One region of the Veillonella rodentium genome, then DNA from elsewhere that is predicted to be linked to it. Evidence: a T-box and tRNA genes for the amino acid it is inferred to sense, from the RefSeq annotation. Region 1 holds a T-box; the other holds one or more tRNA genes.
The links. The T-box of region 1 lies ahead of cysS (cysteine--tRNA ligase). A T-box ahead of a tRNA ligase gene usually reads a tRNA of that ligase, here a tRNA-Cys.

Region 1 (7,470 bases):
GTGGCGATTGTGTCTAATTTAAAGAATCGCATTGTACCGACAGATATGGTTATACTCGGTGAAGTAGGTTTGACAGGCAATGTTCGAAGCATACCGCGCATCGAACAGCGCATCAACGAGGCGAAGAAATTAGGCTTTACGAAGTTTATTATTCCTGACGGTAATTATAAACAGATCAAGGATAATGATAAATCCATTCAGATTCGCGGCGTCAAATCTATTACAGAAGCGATGCAGCTGGTATTTTCTTAATTAGGAGGTGATTTGATGATTTATCGCATTTTACGTTATGTTATTGCCATTCTTGTGGGCACGGCCGCCTACGTCGGAATGGACACATTAGCACCGATTATTGATCCGTATTTGGTATTACAATTTGAGATTTTCGGGGATATGTCATTGACCGTTGCTCGACTTGGAGTTCTGATTTTCGGTACGGTTCTAGGTGTAATTATTGGGTATTTGATTTCATCATTTATTTTAAAACAAGGTTTAGTTGTCTCTAAACGTTTGGAACGGGTTCTTTCACACATTCCGAACCAAGAATTAATTGCAGGCACCATCGGTTTATTATTCGGTCTTATTATTGCAAATTTAATCGGTGTCGCATTTAATCAGGTACCTATAATCGGACCTTATATTCCGATCATTTTGAGTGCCATTTTTGGGTATAGTGGACTTAAAATTATGGCTCGCAAGGGACCTGAAATCTATCTGAACTATGTACAGCAGTGGCGTGAGGATGGGCCTAAGAAACCGGGTCGCTTTAAAATGTTTTCCAACCATAAAAATGATAAATCTGAAAGTACGCCGAAATTATTAGATACATCCGTAATTATTGATGGCCGTATCAAGGAATTATGTGGAACCGGCTTTATCGAAGGCCCTCTTGTGGTACCTCTTTTTGTATTGAATGAATTACAAATTATTTCGGATTCCGCCGATGCTACAAAGCGCAATCGAGGTCGTCGCGGTCTTGATATTTTGAAGGAGATGCAGGATGCTAACAATGTAGCGATTGAGGTTGTCGAAGATGATTACGACGATTTAACCGAGGTGGATTCTAAATTGATGCGTCTCGCCCTCGATAAGCAGTGGAAATTGATGACTAATGATTTTAACCTCAATAAGGTTGCCCGCGTTCAAGGAATTACAGTTTTGAATCTTAACGAATTGGCGAATGTACTAAAGCCGGTTCTCATTGCGGGCGAATGGATTCGCGTTCAGATCATGAAAGAGGGGAAGGAAATTCATCAAGGTGTGGCCTATCTCGATGATGGCACGATGATTGTCGTTGAGGATGGCAGACCGTACGTGGGTCAGTCTGTGGAGGTCATGGTTACATCGATTTTACAGACGAGTGCAGGTCGCATGATTTTCGCTCGCGTCGACGGGGGACAACATGGACAAGGAAATTAGCTGTATCGTTCTAGCCGCCGGTGCAGGTCGGCGTATGGCATATAAGGAGAATAAAATATTCATCCCTTTGGGAAACTGTTCCATTATTCAACGTACCTTACAACAGGTGGCAAAGATTAAAGGTCTTGGTGAAATTATTCTAGTGGTCGCTGACGGTGAAGAGAAGTATATGGCGAATCATATAGATTCTCTTGATATATCTGTACCTATACGAATCGTAACAGGCGGTGCGGAGCGTCAGGATTCCGTAGGCTGTGGTCTTAAGGCTGTATCTGAGAAGAGTTCGATTATTCTTGTGCATGACGGAGCCCGTCCTCTGGCAACGACAGATATGTTTGATTCCGTTGTTGATGCGGCTCGTAAATATGGGGCCGCCACGGTAGGTGTGCCTGCAACGGATACAATCAAGCGTATCGATAAAAACCATAAAGTTGTCGAAACATTGATACGCAGTGAGCTTTATCAGATCCAGACGCCACAAGGCTTTCAAAAAGAACTATTTCAGGAGGCCTATCAAAAGGCGAGCGATGATGCATTCCTTGGAACGGATGATGTGTCTCTTGTCGAATATTTAGGTAAGCCGGTACATATTGTAGATGGTGATTACTGTAATATAAAGGTGACGACCCCCAATGATATCGCTGTGGCAAAACGATATTTGGGGATTGAGGAGAAGCGTATGCGCGTTGGATTCGGTTATGATATTCATCAGTTAAAAGCAGGGCGTCCTTGTATATTAGGCGGTGTTCACATCGAATCGGATGTGGGACCTGACGGACATTCCGATGCGGATGTGCTCATTCATGCGCTGATGGATGCCATGTTGGGGGCTGCGGGACTTCGTGATATCGGTTATTATTTCCCGCCGGAAGATGATCAATATAAGGGGATTTCAAGCCTGCTTTTACTGGAAAAAGTGAATTCCTTATTGAAAGAACAGGGCCTTGAAGCCTATAATATAGATATTATGGTTATTTCTGAAACACCGAAACTAAAGCCTCATATCGATGATATGAAGGCAAACTTGCAATCGGTGCTACATATGCCATTAGAACGCATTAGTATTAAAGCGACAACCAATGAGATGTTAGGCGCTATAGGTCGCCGTGAAGGCATTGCCACTCAGGCTGTCGTTTCTGTATATGAAGGAGAGGTTTTATAATGAGTTCCATGAAAGTTCGTTTTGCTCCAAGTCCTACGGGGCCGTTTCATATCGGTGGTGCCCGTTCCGCATTGTTTAACTGGCTATTGGCGCGTAAGGAAAAAGGGACATTCGTATTGCGCATCGAGGATACGGATTTAACCCGTTCTACTCGTGAAAGTGAGGAAAACATCAAAGCCTCTTTGAAATGGCTAGGCATGGATTGGGATGAAGGTATCGATGTGGGCGGTGACAACGGACCGTATCGTCAGACAGAACGTTTAGAACTATACAAAGCGGTAACACAACGTCTATTGGATGAAGGCAAGGCTTATGAATGTTACTGCACACAGGAAGAACTTGAAGAAGTACGTCAAGAGCAGATGGCGCGGGGGGAAACACCTAAATATAACGGTCATTGTGAACATTTAGACGAAGAGACAAAAGCAAAATATATTGCGGAAGGCCGCAAACCGACAATCCGTTTGCGTGTTCCGTTGAACAAGACCTATACCTTTGATGATATGGTACGTGGCCATGTATCCTTTGAATCCAACGGTGTGGGTGACTTTGTTATCGTTAAATCTGACGGTATTCCCGTATATAATTTTGCCGTAGTCATGGATGACCACATGATGGGGATTACCCATGTTATTCGGGCGGAGGAACATTTATCCAATACGCCTCGTCAGATGGCTATTTATGAAGCTTTAGGATGGGATATTCCCACATTCGGTCACATTTCTCTTATCCTCGGCAAGGATTATAAGAAGATGTCCAAACGTCATGGAGCCACATCGGTAGAGCAATATAAACATTTAGGCTATTTACCGGAAGCTCTGGTGAACTTTTTGGCATTGTTAGGCTGGGCTCCGGAAGGGGAAAATGAATTCTTCACGCCTGATGAATTAATTGAGGCCTTTTCTATGGATCGGGTGGCTAAAAATCCGGCCGTATTCGATATCGACAAGTTGAACCATATCAATTTTCATTATATGAAGAACTTAACTGATGAAGAACTGTTCCATCTCTGCTTACCTCATTTAAAGGAAGTAGGATTGGCTCCTGATAGTTTAAATCAAGCGGATATAGATCATTTGACATTGTTATGCTCCACGTTCCGCGATCATATCAGCTTTGGTGCACAAATCAAGGATCATGTGGGTATGTTTATGGTGGATACGGTGTTCCTTGAAGAAGGTCACGAAGAAGAATTACGTGCCGTTTTGAATGAAGAATCCGCTCCGACTGTATTGACTGCATTCCGTAATGCTTTGTCCGCATTGGATGAAATTACGCCGGATGCCGTGAAAGCAACTATCAAGGCCGTCATGAAGGAAACGTCCTTAAAAGGTAAGTTTGTATTCATGCCGATTCGCGTTGCCTTAACAGGTCAAATGCATGGGCCGGATTTGAATAATATCGTAACGTTACTCGGTAAAGAACGATGTTTACATCGCTTGGATTCTGCAGGGAACCTTACAAAATAATACTTAAGATAATATGGTATTAAGAAGCCTCTTATGAACATATAGTTTATAAGAGGCTTTCTTGTGTTACCGTTATATATTTGCTATAATTATCGGCGTGTTTTATTTGATTTTTTTGAAAGTGAGTGTATATAATGCAATTTGTTCATTCCGTGAATCGTCTATTTAATAGCTATTTGTCCTGGATTGTACTGTTAACGGCTGTTATAGCCTATTTGTTACCGAATCTATTTGCATGGATGACACCGTATGTGGCATATATGTTACAATTTGTCATGTTCGCAATGGGATTGACATTGACAGCGCAAGTTTTTATTGATGTATTTAAGCAACCTTTAAAGGTTATCTTAGTTTCTGTCATTCAATTTTTATGGATGCCTCTAGCAGGTTTCTTGGTTGGCATAGCATTTAATTTTCCTCCGGAAATAGCTATCGGATTTATTTTATTAGGCGCCTGCCCGGGCGGCACCGCATCCAATGTTATGACCTTCTTGGCTAACGGTAATGTGCCGCTGTCCGTATCGGCTACGACAGTATCAACCTTATTGGCACCGGTGTTAACTCCATTATTCGTGGTATTATATGCAGGAGCTACGTCGTCGATTGAAATAGCGTTTATGCCAATGTTTATTTCAATCATAAAGATTGTATTGGTTCCGATCATCTTGGGTATAGTATTAAACTATTTTATTGGTGTAAAGATTGAACCGGTTAAATCCGTCTGTCCTACTATTGCCGCTATCGCTGTATTGCTTATCTTGGCGGCGGTTACAGCTGTCAATCAACAACGTATCGCCGAAACGGGCTTCATTATTTTTATAGCTTGTTTAGTACAGAATTTAAGCGGTTATGTAGTGACGTATGTGGTGTGTAAACTACTCAGTATCGATGTTTCTTCTCGGCGCGCTATGCAGATTGAAGTGGCAATGCAGAATTCAGCATTATCCGTGTCTCTAGCCATGAAACACTTCACACCTCAAGCGGCTGTGGCCGGTGCGGTATTTTCTATTATTCATAATTTTACAGGATCTATTTTTGCCGGTATATGCCGTAAGCATGATGATCGGGAAAAGTTGGAAAAAGCATAATTTGACAGATATTGTAAAACGATGTTAATCCTCATTCTCGAATGACCGTATCGTGTTTAAAAAGGTATGCATATGGTCTTCGCGGGTGAGGATTTGTCTTATTATCATTGACATTATATAGCGTAATTGGTACAATTATTACATATTTAAATAGGTTATATATCAATAGCTGAGACTGAAAGAAGTACTCTACAACTAACTTTTTAGCGAGAACCGATGGTGGGAGGGTTTAAGGATAGGTAGATGAAATGCATTCACGAGCTGACATTCCGATTATAGGTAGGTTTGTCCGGTCACGCGCCGTTATGCGTCGAGTGGGTATGAACGTACCTAACAGAGTGGAACCGCGGACCATCGTCTCTGTATGAGATGAGAGGTCTTTTTTATTTTATAAAAGATGGAGGCATCGGCAACGATGAGAGAAATTACAGTTTATAATACTATGACGCGTCAAAAAGAGGTGTTCTCTCCTGTGACACCGGGGGAAGCCAAGATGTATGTATGTGGTGTAACACCATATAATCATCCTCATATCGGCAATGCGCGTCCGTTCGTAACATGGGATGTAATCCGCCGGTATATGAAGCATGTAGGCTATAAGGTTACATATGTGCAAAACTTCACCGATGTGGACGATAAAATCATCAATACATCCAATGGGGAAGGTGTATCCTGGGATACTATTGCAAATCGTTATATCGACAGTTACTTTGAGGTGATGGATGCACTCGGTGTACAGCGTGCAGATATTTACCCTCGCGTGTCCACACATATTGATGATATCATCGCCATGATTAGCACCTTGATTGAAAAGGGGTATGCATATGAACTTGACGGCGACGTATATTACAGCGTTGAAAAATTTGATCATTATGGCGAATTATCCGGTCGTACATTAGATGATATGGAAGCCGGTGCTCGTATTGAGGTAGACGGACGTAAACATAATCCGATGGATTTCGCTTTATGGAAAGCGGCTAAACCGGGAGAGCCGTACTGGGAAAGTCCGTGGGGCAATGGCCGTCCCGGCTGGCATATCGAATGTTCCGCCATGAGTCAGAAATATCTCGGTACGGAATTTGATTTCCATGGTGGCGGCAGTGATTTGATTTTCCCGCATCATGAAAATGAAATCGCTCAGTCCGAAGGTTGTTCCGGACAACATCCGGCAGTACGTTACTGGCTGCATAACGGGTTTATCACCATTAACTCCGAAAAAATGTCGAAATCTCTGAATAACTTTTTCTTGGTAAAAGATATTTTAGAGCAATATAGTCCGGATGCTTTGCGGTACTTCTTGTTGAGTACCCATTATAGAAGTCCGTTGGATTTCTCCGATGAACGTCTTGAAGAGGCTAACAAGTCTTTGGAACGTTTAAGTACAGCTATTGAAAATCTATTGTATTTGGAAGGCTGTGAAGCGGGCGAATGTGATGAAGCGCAACGTTTATTAGCTCGAGCGAAGACGTATGAAGAAGAATTTGAAGCCGCTATGAGCGATGATTTTAATACGGCATTGGCTACATCGAGCATGTTCGGCCTGGCAAAAGAAATCAATATTTATTATCAGGAGGTTTCAAGCCGCAACGGCGTTGTATGTCAAGAGGCTATTGCCGAAGTAAAACGCATATTTAAATTCATGACGGAAATTATCGGTGTTCTTGAAAAGGCATGGGAAGGTAATACCGGTGCTAATGCAGCAGAATATGGAGAATTGATGCAAGTTATCCTGTCCGTTCGTCAGGCTTGTCGAGATCAAAAACAATGGGCATTGGCGGACTGCATCAGAGATCGTCTATCGGACATCGGTATTGTTATTGAAGATTCTCCTCAAGGGGCACGGTGGAAAAAACGTGAAGTTTAGACAATTTCAGTTCTTAAGAAATGAAGCCGTTAAAAAACTACATCAGTTAAATAAAGAACCTATGCATTTACGCAGTCGTACAATTGAGGAAGCCCTTGGCGCGGATGCGGTGATGCTCGCCTATATCGGAGACGCCGTATACTCAATGTACGTTCGTGAACGCGTGGTGCAGATGAATATTTCTAAGATGCAGGTATTGCACACCATTGTGACCGAGTTTATCTGTGCAAGGTCTCAGGCAAAGGTCTTGCAGACGTTGGAGACTACTTTCACGGATGATGAACAGGCTGTAGCGAGACGGGCCAGAAACAGTCATGTGAATGTCCCTAAAAGCAGTTCTGTTCAGGAGTATCGCAGCAGTACCGCTTTTGAAGCGGTTCTGGGATTTCTGTATGAAACACGTCAGGATGAACGTTTACAAATGTTGATGCGTGAAGCTTTTTCCGCGACTTTACAAGGTATGAATCA
Region 2 (7,470 bases), 200 kb from region 1:
ATCAATGGTTTCATAATCATACGACTTTTTACAAACGTGCTGTCATCATCGGTGCAGGTTTATTGGGGCGTAATCTGACTGTACTTTTAGAACAGGCCGGCTTTTCCGTTAAGATTATTGAGAAAAATTTTGAGCGATGTGAACAGTTAGCAGCTCAAGTGGATAGAGCGATGGTCATCAATGGTGACGGTACCGATTTTGACCTGCTTGAAGCCGAAGAAATTGCGGATAGTGATGTTATCATCGCATTGACGGATGATGATAAACTGAATCTATTAGTGGCCCTTGTAGGAAAACATATGGGTATTCCGAAAACTGTAGTTCGCGTAGGTCGTCCTGAGTATATAATGCTTATGGAGCAGGTCGGTATTGACGTCGTATTTTCTCCGCGCCTCTTGACGGCAGGTCAAATTTTACGTTTTGTTCGTAGCGGAGAAGGTGTTGTATCTATTTCCACCTTTGAAGGCGGTAAGGCGGAATCTATTGAAATCGCTATTACTGATGAATCTCCGGTGGCAGGCAAACAGTTAAAGGATATACGCCTCCCCGGAAAAGCCTTGGTCGGCGTTATCTTACGCGGTGATGAAGCCATTGTTCCTCGCGGTGACACGAGGATTCTTGATGGTGATCATATCATTATGTTTACCTTACCTGAATCGGTAAGTAAATTACTTAAGTATCTTACGTAGTCTGGAGGGTCTATGCGCATTCAAATCGTCATGTCTTTGGTGGGCAAGCTGCTTTATATTTACGGGGTATTTACGATAATTCCCTTTATATATGGCATAGCATTTGAAACTGCATACTGGTCATTTCTAATTACTACCGGCCTTTCCGTAGTACTAGGGGCGGTTCTTGTTCGCTATGGTCGTGACAGTCAAAATTTCAGTTTGCGCGACGGCTTTCTTGTAGTATCTTCCATTTGGATTTTAACGATTATTTTAGGGGCCATTCCCTTTCTAGGCAGTGGAATACTTACTAATGGTTTTGATGCCCTTTTTGAAGCTACATCCGGTATCACGGCTACGGGCGCTACTATAATTTATAATGTTGATGAGCTGCCGGATACGTTTATTCTTTGGCGCGGTTTAATGCACTGGATCGGCGGGATGGGGATTATCGTTTTAATTCTTTCCTTTCTAAAAAATTTAGGCGCCGATGCGGCTCATTTTTTTAATGCCGAAGCATCCGTACCTAAGGTCGGGGTGGTGATGCCTCGTGTACAATCTATAGCTCTGAAATTATGGCAGTTATACGTGGTGTTTACCGTATTATGTTTCCTTATGTTATGGGCGGGAGGACTCAGTCCTTTTGATGCGTTAAACTATGCATTCTCCATCATTTCTACGGGGGGATTTACGCCGACTACGGCAGGTGCATTTATTTATGAGCAGAACAATTATATTTGCTTTGTGTTTATATTCTTTATGATTCTTGCAGGTGGTAATTTTGCTATATATTACGGGGTATTGCAACGGGGGATAGGGGTTCTTTTACATGATTTTGAAACCCGCATGTATTGGCTCGTTTTATTTATTGGTATTGCAGTTACGGCAATATCGTTAGCATGGCATTCGGGCTATACTGATCCCTTGCAGATCGTTCGGGATTCGGCATTTAACCTGGTGTCTTTACAGACCGGGAGCGGATTTGCTGTCAGTGACTATGATTTATGGCCGGCAGCAGCGCAAATGATGCTGTTCATTTGTACTTTTTTCGGAGGCTGTAGCGGATCTACTACAGGGGGTATAAAGATTATTCGTCTTATTACTCTTATTAAGAGCAGTATTCTGTATTTACGTAAATCAATTCATCCCGATATGGTACAGGTTGTGCGCATCAATGGTAAGCCGATGCCGGAAAAAGCGATTCAGATGACACAACAGTTTATATTCCTTTATTTATTGATCTATGTAGGCTCCGCTTTTTTAATGACATGTACGGGATTGACGACTTATGATGCATTACAGGTTGTTACCGCATTTTTAAGCAATGTAGGCTTAGGCTTTGGCGGCTTTGGTCCGACTGATTCGTTTGCTGTTATGCCTAATACGGCTAAATTAATCGCATCTGTTGATATGTTATTAGGTCGTCTGGAATTATTTACAATCCTCGTCATGTTACACCCTCAATTCTGGGAAGGTTATTTTATCAAGAAAGAACCTCTTAAACGCTATAAAATTCTTTAGGAGGAACGATGCAGATTATAAAACGTCCGTTAGGGTTATATAAGGCTAACTGTTATGTATTGATTCAAGATGGAAAATCTCTAATCATTGATCCCGGTTTTCATAGTCATCATATAATCGATATGGTAGGAGATTCACAGCCTTTAGCCGTACTATTGACACATGGTCATTGTGATCACGTATCCGCTTTAGATGATATCTGTGAGCATTACCATATCCCTGCGTATTTGCATCCGGAAGATCAAGAGCTGTTACAGCTTATTAGACGGCGTCCCAGTGTATATAAAAAAAAGATGTATACCGACTGTGAAGATCTGTTGCCCGGTGAGTTGAATTTAAATCCTTTTACGATAACTGTGCATCATACGCCGGGGCATAGTGCCGGATCGGTTTGCCTTGAAATAGGAGAATACCTTTTTACGGGGGATACTCTCTTTAAGCAAAATGTAGGGAATACAGACAATTACAATGGCAATGCATCACAGTTATTGGACAGTATTCGTTACCTTTTGTCATTGCCTAAAAACCTGATAGTTGAGCCCGGACATAAGGGTTCTACGACCTTACAGAATGAAGAACGTTTTATGAAAAATCTTTTGTTATAGTGTTGACAAATATTGTGATAACCGATATACTAATCAAGTACTTTGGATAAGGCCCCGTGGTGTAGCGGTTAACATGTCGCCCTGTCACGGCGAAGATCGTCAGTTCAAATCTGATCGGGGTCGCCATCATGCCTCGGTAGCTCAGTCGGTAGAGCAACGGACTGAAAATCCGTGTGTCGACAGTTCGATTCTGTCCTGAGGCACCATGTACATGCGGGAATAGCTCAGTGGTAGAGCACCGCCTTGCCAAGGCGGGGGTCGCGAGTTCGAATCTCGTTTCCCGCTCCAATTTTATATGGCGGCATAGCCAAGCGGTAAGGCAGAGGTCTGCAAAACCTTTATTCCCCAGTTCGATTCTGGGTGCCGCCTCCACAAACGTCATCCATGCCGGGGTGGCGGAACAGGCAGACGCAACGGACTTAAAATCCGTCGGTTGGAAACAACCGTACCGGTTCGATTCCGGTCCTCGGCACCATTAGACTAACCTAGGTTAGTCTTTTTTATTTTATATGGTAATTACCTTATAGGGGATATTTATGAAGAGAAAAATTAATCTATTGATCAGTGAATGTCTCTGCGGAGTGCCTTGTCGCTATGACGGAAAGGATAATGCACTTCCTTGCCTTAAAGAATTAGAAGCTTCATTTAACTTAATTCCTGTTTGTCCGGAGGTATTGGGTGGGTTAGATACGCCGAGACAGCCGGCGGAACGATGCGGTTCAAATATTTGTACTTGTGATGGTACTGATGTAACGGATGCATTTTCAAATGGGGCACAGCTCGTATTAGATATAGCATTACGGAATAATTGTAAGATTGCCTTAATGAAAGCGAAAAGTCCCAGCTGCGGATATAAACGCATTTACGATGGTACTTTTACGAAAACCCTTACAAATGGACATGGTATGACTGTGGAACGTTTATTGAATCATGACATTGAGATTTATACAGAAGATGATGTTCTCGATTTATTAGAACAATATAAGTAATATAGAAGTATTGAAATTATATAAGTTATTTAATATAATTTTGGACTTATCTAAAATGATTTACAGAGGAACAGCCTCCTAAGGCAATTTGATAACTATTTACTTGGTTTTGCAGTAAATACTATCAACCTTAGGAGGCTGTTATATTTATTTATATATATGTAATTAATATAAAAATCATTTGCCTGCATTTACAGGGTCGTTTGTTAGGGGTTGGTCGCCGAGCAGGGTAGTAAGGTTATGCAAGTTAAAACGATACTTGCTGTTACTGAAATCCCGCTCCGGATCATATCTATGACTCGGTGCATGCATGAGTCCTACCAAGGTATCGTATAGTAAATCATTTGTAAAATACTGATGTTCATGACTATTGAGGGCTGATACTGTTTGTGGATAGGCAGCGCGATATTGAGGAGATAAATAAATCCAGAATGGTATATGCGTCATGATAAAGTCGAATGTGTCTGGATTGTGAGATTTATCGAGACTTTCACCATGATCGGAGAAATATACCATAGCCTGAAGATTCAGTTTTTCCTTACCATATGTATAAATTTGCTGTAACAGCCAATCCGTATAGAGTTGACTGTTCGCATAGGCTTCCTGTCCGTCAGGATAACGCCCTTGTTTCCATTTACTGAATTCATGAGGATAACGGTCATTATAATAAATATGACTGCCCATGATATGAATCACGATAAAATTATTTTTGGTAGGATCCACGGTTTTGAGTAAGGGCAATAACGCTTCATCGTAGCGATCCGAGAATGCATAGGATTCATGCGCCCATTTCGTCGTATCTGCTGTTTTCGCCATTAACGAGATTGCCGTATCATATTCTCCGAATACACCTTGATTACTGAACCAGGATGTAGTGTATCCAGCTTTTTTAGCGATGTCTAAAATATTGGCGGAATCGAGGAATGGCCGATCGTCATATTGATTGCGCTCAGATAGGGCGCGTTCTAAACTGGGGATGGTCTGTACATAGGATGAATATGCATTGTCAAAGAAGATAAAGTCCTTGTTATCCGCATACATAGTCCCCTGCCAAGGTGTATCATCATAAGGAAAAGCTGGATTATACACTTTCATATAATCTCGAGAGCTCGATTCACCGATGACGAGAATGATTGTACCCGGTGTCTCTTTAGCAGCCGTATCGGTTGTATCCAAATTGAAAGAATCGAATACAAGATGATGATTATCATTATATTGCTGCATTTGTTTTACATAATCACCGGCCGAAATCCAATTGGCTACGATACATGTTTTGGGGAATAAAAAGAATGGCACGTATACGAGAAATGCGGCTATCGAGGCGATGAGCAATGCGGATCGCATAGGTCGTGTCGTGTTGAGATTTACCACATATTTCATGCCCAGATTAGACCAATATAATAAGTATGTCCAAAGGATTAGACCGATTCCGACGGCTATTAGGCCAGGGATGCCGGCGGCATTTTTTAAAAATCCGAAGGCTTCCTCCGGATTAGTCATGTATACTGCAAGAAGGCTGGCCGGAGTTAAACAATGCCAAGTTGTCATGTAGTAGCCGATTTGTAGGAACGGAATGAGGCTTAGTATCATGGAGAGGATAGCCATGATAAATGATGTCGTTTTATGGAATCGATTAGTCTGAGTGATTAGAAATTGAATTCCTGAAAGCCCCATAAAGATGAGAAGACCGAAGAGAAAATCATTGGCAAATTCATAAAAATATAGAGGCTTTACGTAGGACCAGTGAAATAGCAGCGGAAAGGTCAATGCCCATAGGATGCCGACTAATCCATATCCCAAAAACGGGCGATGAAACACGGTACAGCCCATAAAATACTGAAATAAAAATGTACCTACAATGGTAGGCACAGCTAAAATTGTAATATCTTCCACATCTAATCCTAATGTAATAGGTTCGTAGATGATGTACAGTACAATATATAACAAAATGCCTATAATACCAAAGCGAAAAATAGGATTACGTCCTATTTGCTTTATCATGGATGACATAATACAGCCTCTCTTACAAGAAAACAATAATATATAATAACTACTCTAATAAAGATAGCAGATGAATGCAAAAAAAACAATTATTTGAAAGTACTATGATAAATGCTTTATAATTATATGGTTAAATATATTATTTCTGAGGGTTGGGAATTATGGGCGATTATAATTACAAGCTGGACGTTTTCGAAGGTCCTCTTGATTTGCTGTTGCATCTTATCGAAAAACATAAAATAGATATCACCGATATTCCTATCGTGGAGATTACGAGCCAATACTTGGAGTATCTGGATAATTGGAACCATTTTGATATTTATTACAGCAGTGAATTCCTCGTTATGGCATCCACATTATTGCAAATTAAATCACGAATGCTGCTTCCCAAGGCGGAACCGGAACCGGACGAAGCGGAAGATCCTCGGGATGAGCTGGTGGCTAAGTTAGTGGAGTTTAAAAAGATTAAAGACTTCACGGCTCTACTTATGGAACGTACGTCCACATCTTCCGACTGTTTTAGCCGTCCCGAAGAAACCAGTGTGCTGGGATTAGATAATGTTTATAATTTTGAACTTTCACAGCTGTATCAGATCTTTTATCAGACATTGAAACGTGCAAGGGAAATATCTGATGAAGAATCTTTACATGAAGTTAAAGTGGAAAAGGATATATATAGTTTAGAGGATATGATTTTGTCTCTGTCCAGCCGTATTCGCCGTGGTGAAAGCCTTTATTTTAGAGAATTACTCATAGCTATTGAGACGAAGAGCGGTATGGTTACAATATTCATGGCCGTCTTGGAGTTACTTAAACAGCAAGTGATGGAAATGCGGAGCGAAGGTGAAGATATTATCTTTACAGCAACCGTAGGACAAAATTTGTAGAAAGGGGACACTATGTCGTTACCGACAAAGCATTTAGAGGCTGTTTTATTTTCTGCTGCGAAACCGATATCTCTGGATATGTTGGCGGATGTTTTCGAGCTTTCAGAACAGGAAATAGCTGATTATATTGAATCATTACAATCTGAATTGGAATTGAATGATCGGGGGATACGTGTTCGTGTATCCGGTGCCGGTGTAGAATTGGTGAGTGTCAGTGAATCAGCGCCATATGTGGGACATATCCGCAAGCGGGAAGATAAATTATCGAATGCAGCAATGGAAACATTGGCTGTTATCGCTTATAAGCAGCCTATTACAAAGGCGGAAATTGAAGAAGTCCGCGGGGTTAATAGCGATAAAATTATCAAACAGTTGCTTACCAGATCTCTCATTGCTGAACTGGGACATAAGGATACGGTAGGACGACCAATTTTATATGGCACGACGGATGAGTTTTTGCGCAGTGCCGGTGTCGAATCGATAGATGCACTGCATCAGGAAGTATCGGAAACAGAAGGGTAATATGGAACGATTACAGAAATATATTGCCAGTTGTGGTATTGCATCACGACGTAAGGCGGAGGCATTGATTGCTGAAGGTCATGTTCAGGTTAATGGCCGTAAAGTAACGGAGCTAGGCGTAAAAATCGATCCGCAAAAGGATCGCGTTAAAGTAGATGGTCAATTATTGGCACAAGAAAAACCGGTATATTATTTATTGAATAAGCCTAAAGGGGTCATCACATCCGTATCGGATCCGCAGGGGAGAGAAACCGTGTTGGATTATATAAAAAATGAA

Region 2: it has a tRNA-Cys gene. The T-box ahead of cysS (cysteine--tRNA ligase) is inferred to sense a tRNA for this amino acid. The anticodon was not compared.

What each region holds. Positions count from the first base shown of each region.
Region 1 is NZ_LT906470.1:1,118,588-1,126,057, reverse strand. Features, by position in the region: gene radA (DNA repair protein RadA) at 1-252, shown strand, start outside; gene CKV62_RS05080 (PIN/TRAM domain-containing protein) at 268-1,419, shown strand; gene ispD (2-C-methyl-D-erythritol 4-phosphate cytidylyltransferase) at 1,403-2,581, shown strand; gene gltX (glutamate--tRNA ligase) at 2,581-4,050, shown strand; gene CKV62_RS05065 (bile acid:sodium symporter family protein) at 4,185-5,138, shown strand; T-box leader at 5,301-5,503, shown strand; gene cysS (cysteine--tRNA ligase) at 5,554-7,002, shown strand; gene CKV62_RS05055 (Mini-ribonuclease 3) at 6,992-7,470, shown strand, end outside; gene rlmB (23S rRNA (guanosine(2251)-2'-O)-methyltransferase RlmB) at 7,470-7,470, shown strand, end outside.
Region 2 is NZ_LT906470.1:919,851-927,320, forward strand. Features, by position in the region: gene trkA (Trk system potassium transporter TrkA) at 1-689, shown strand, start outside; gene CKV62_RS04115 (TrkH family potassium uptake protein) at 702-2,189, shown strand; gene CKV62_RS04120 (MBL fold metallo-hydrolase) at 2,198-2,794, shown strand; tRNA gene CKV62_RS04125 (tRNA-Asp) at 2,845-2,920, shown strand; tRNA gene CKV62_RS04130 (tRNA-Phe) at 2,925-3,000, shown strand; tRNA gene CKV62_RS04135 (tRNA-Gly) at 3,008-3,082, shown strand; tRNA gene CKV62_RS04140 (tRNA-Cys) at 3,092-3,166, shown strand; tRNA gene CKV62_RS04145 (tRNA-Leu) at 3,181-3,269, shown strand; gene CKV62_RS04150 (2-thiouracil desulfurase family protein) at 3,331-3,783, shown strand; gene CKV62_RS04155 (phosphoethanolamine transferase) at 3,961-5,793, opposite strand; gene CKV62_RS04160 (segregation and condensation protein A) at 5,946-6,671, shown strand; gene scpB (SMC-Scp complex subunit ScpB) at 6,684-7,193, shown strand; gene CKV62_RS04170 (pseudouridine synthase) at 7,195-7,470, shown strand, end outside.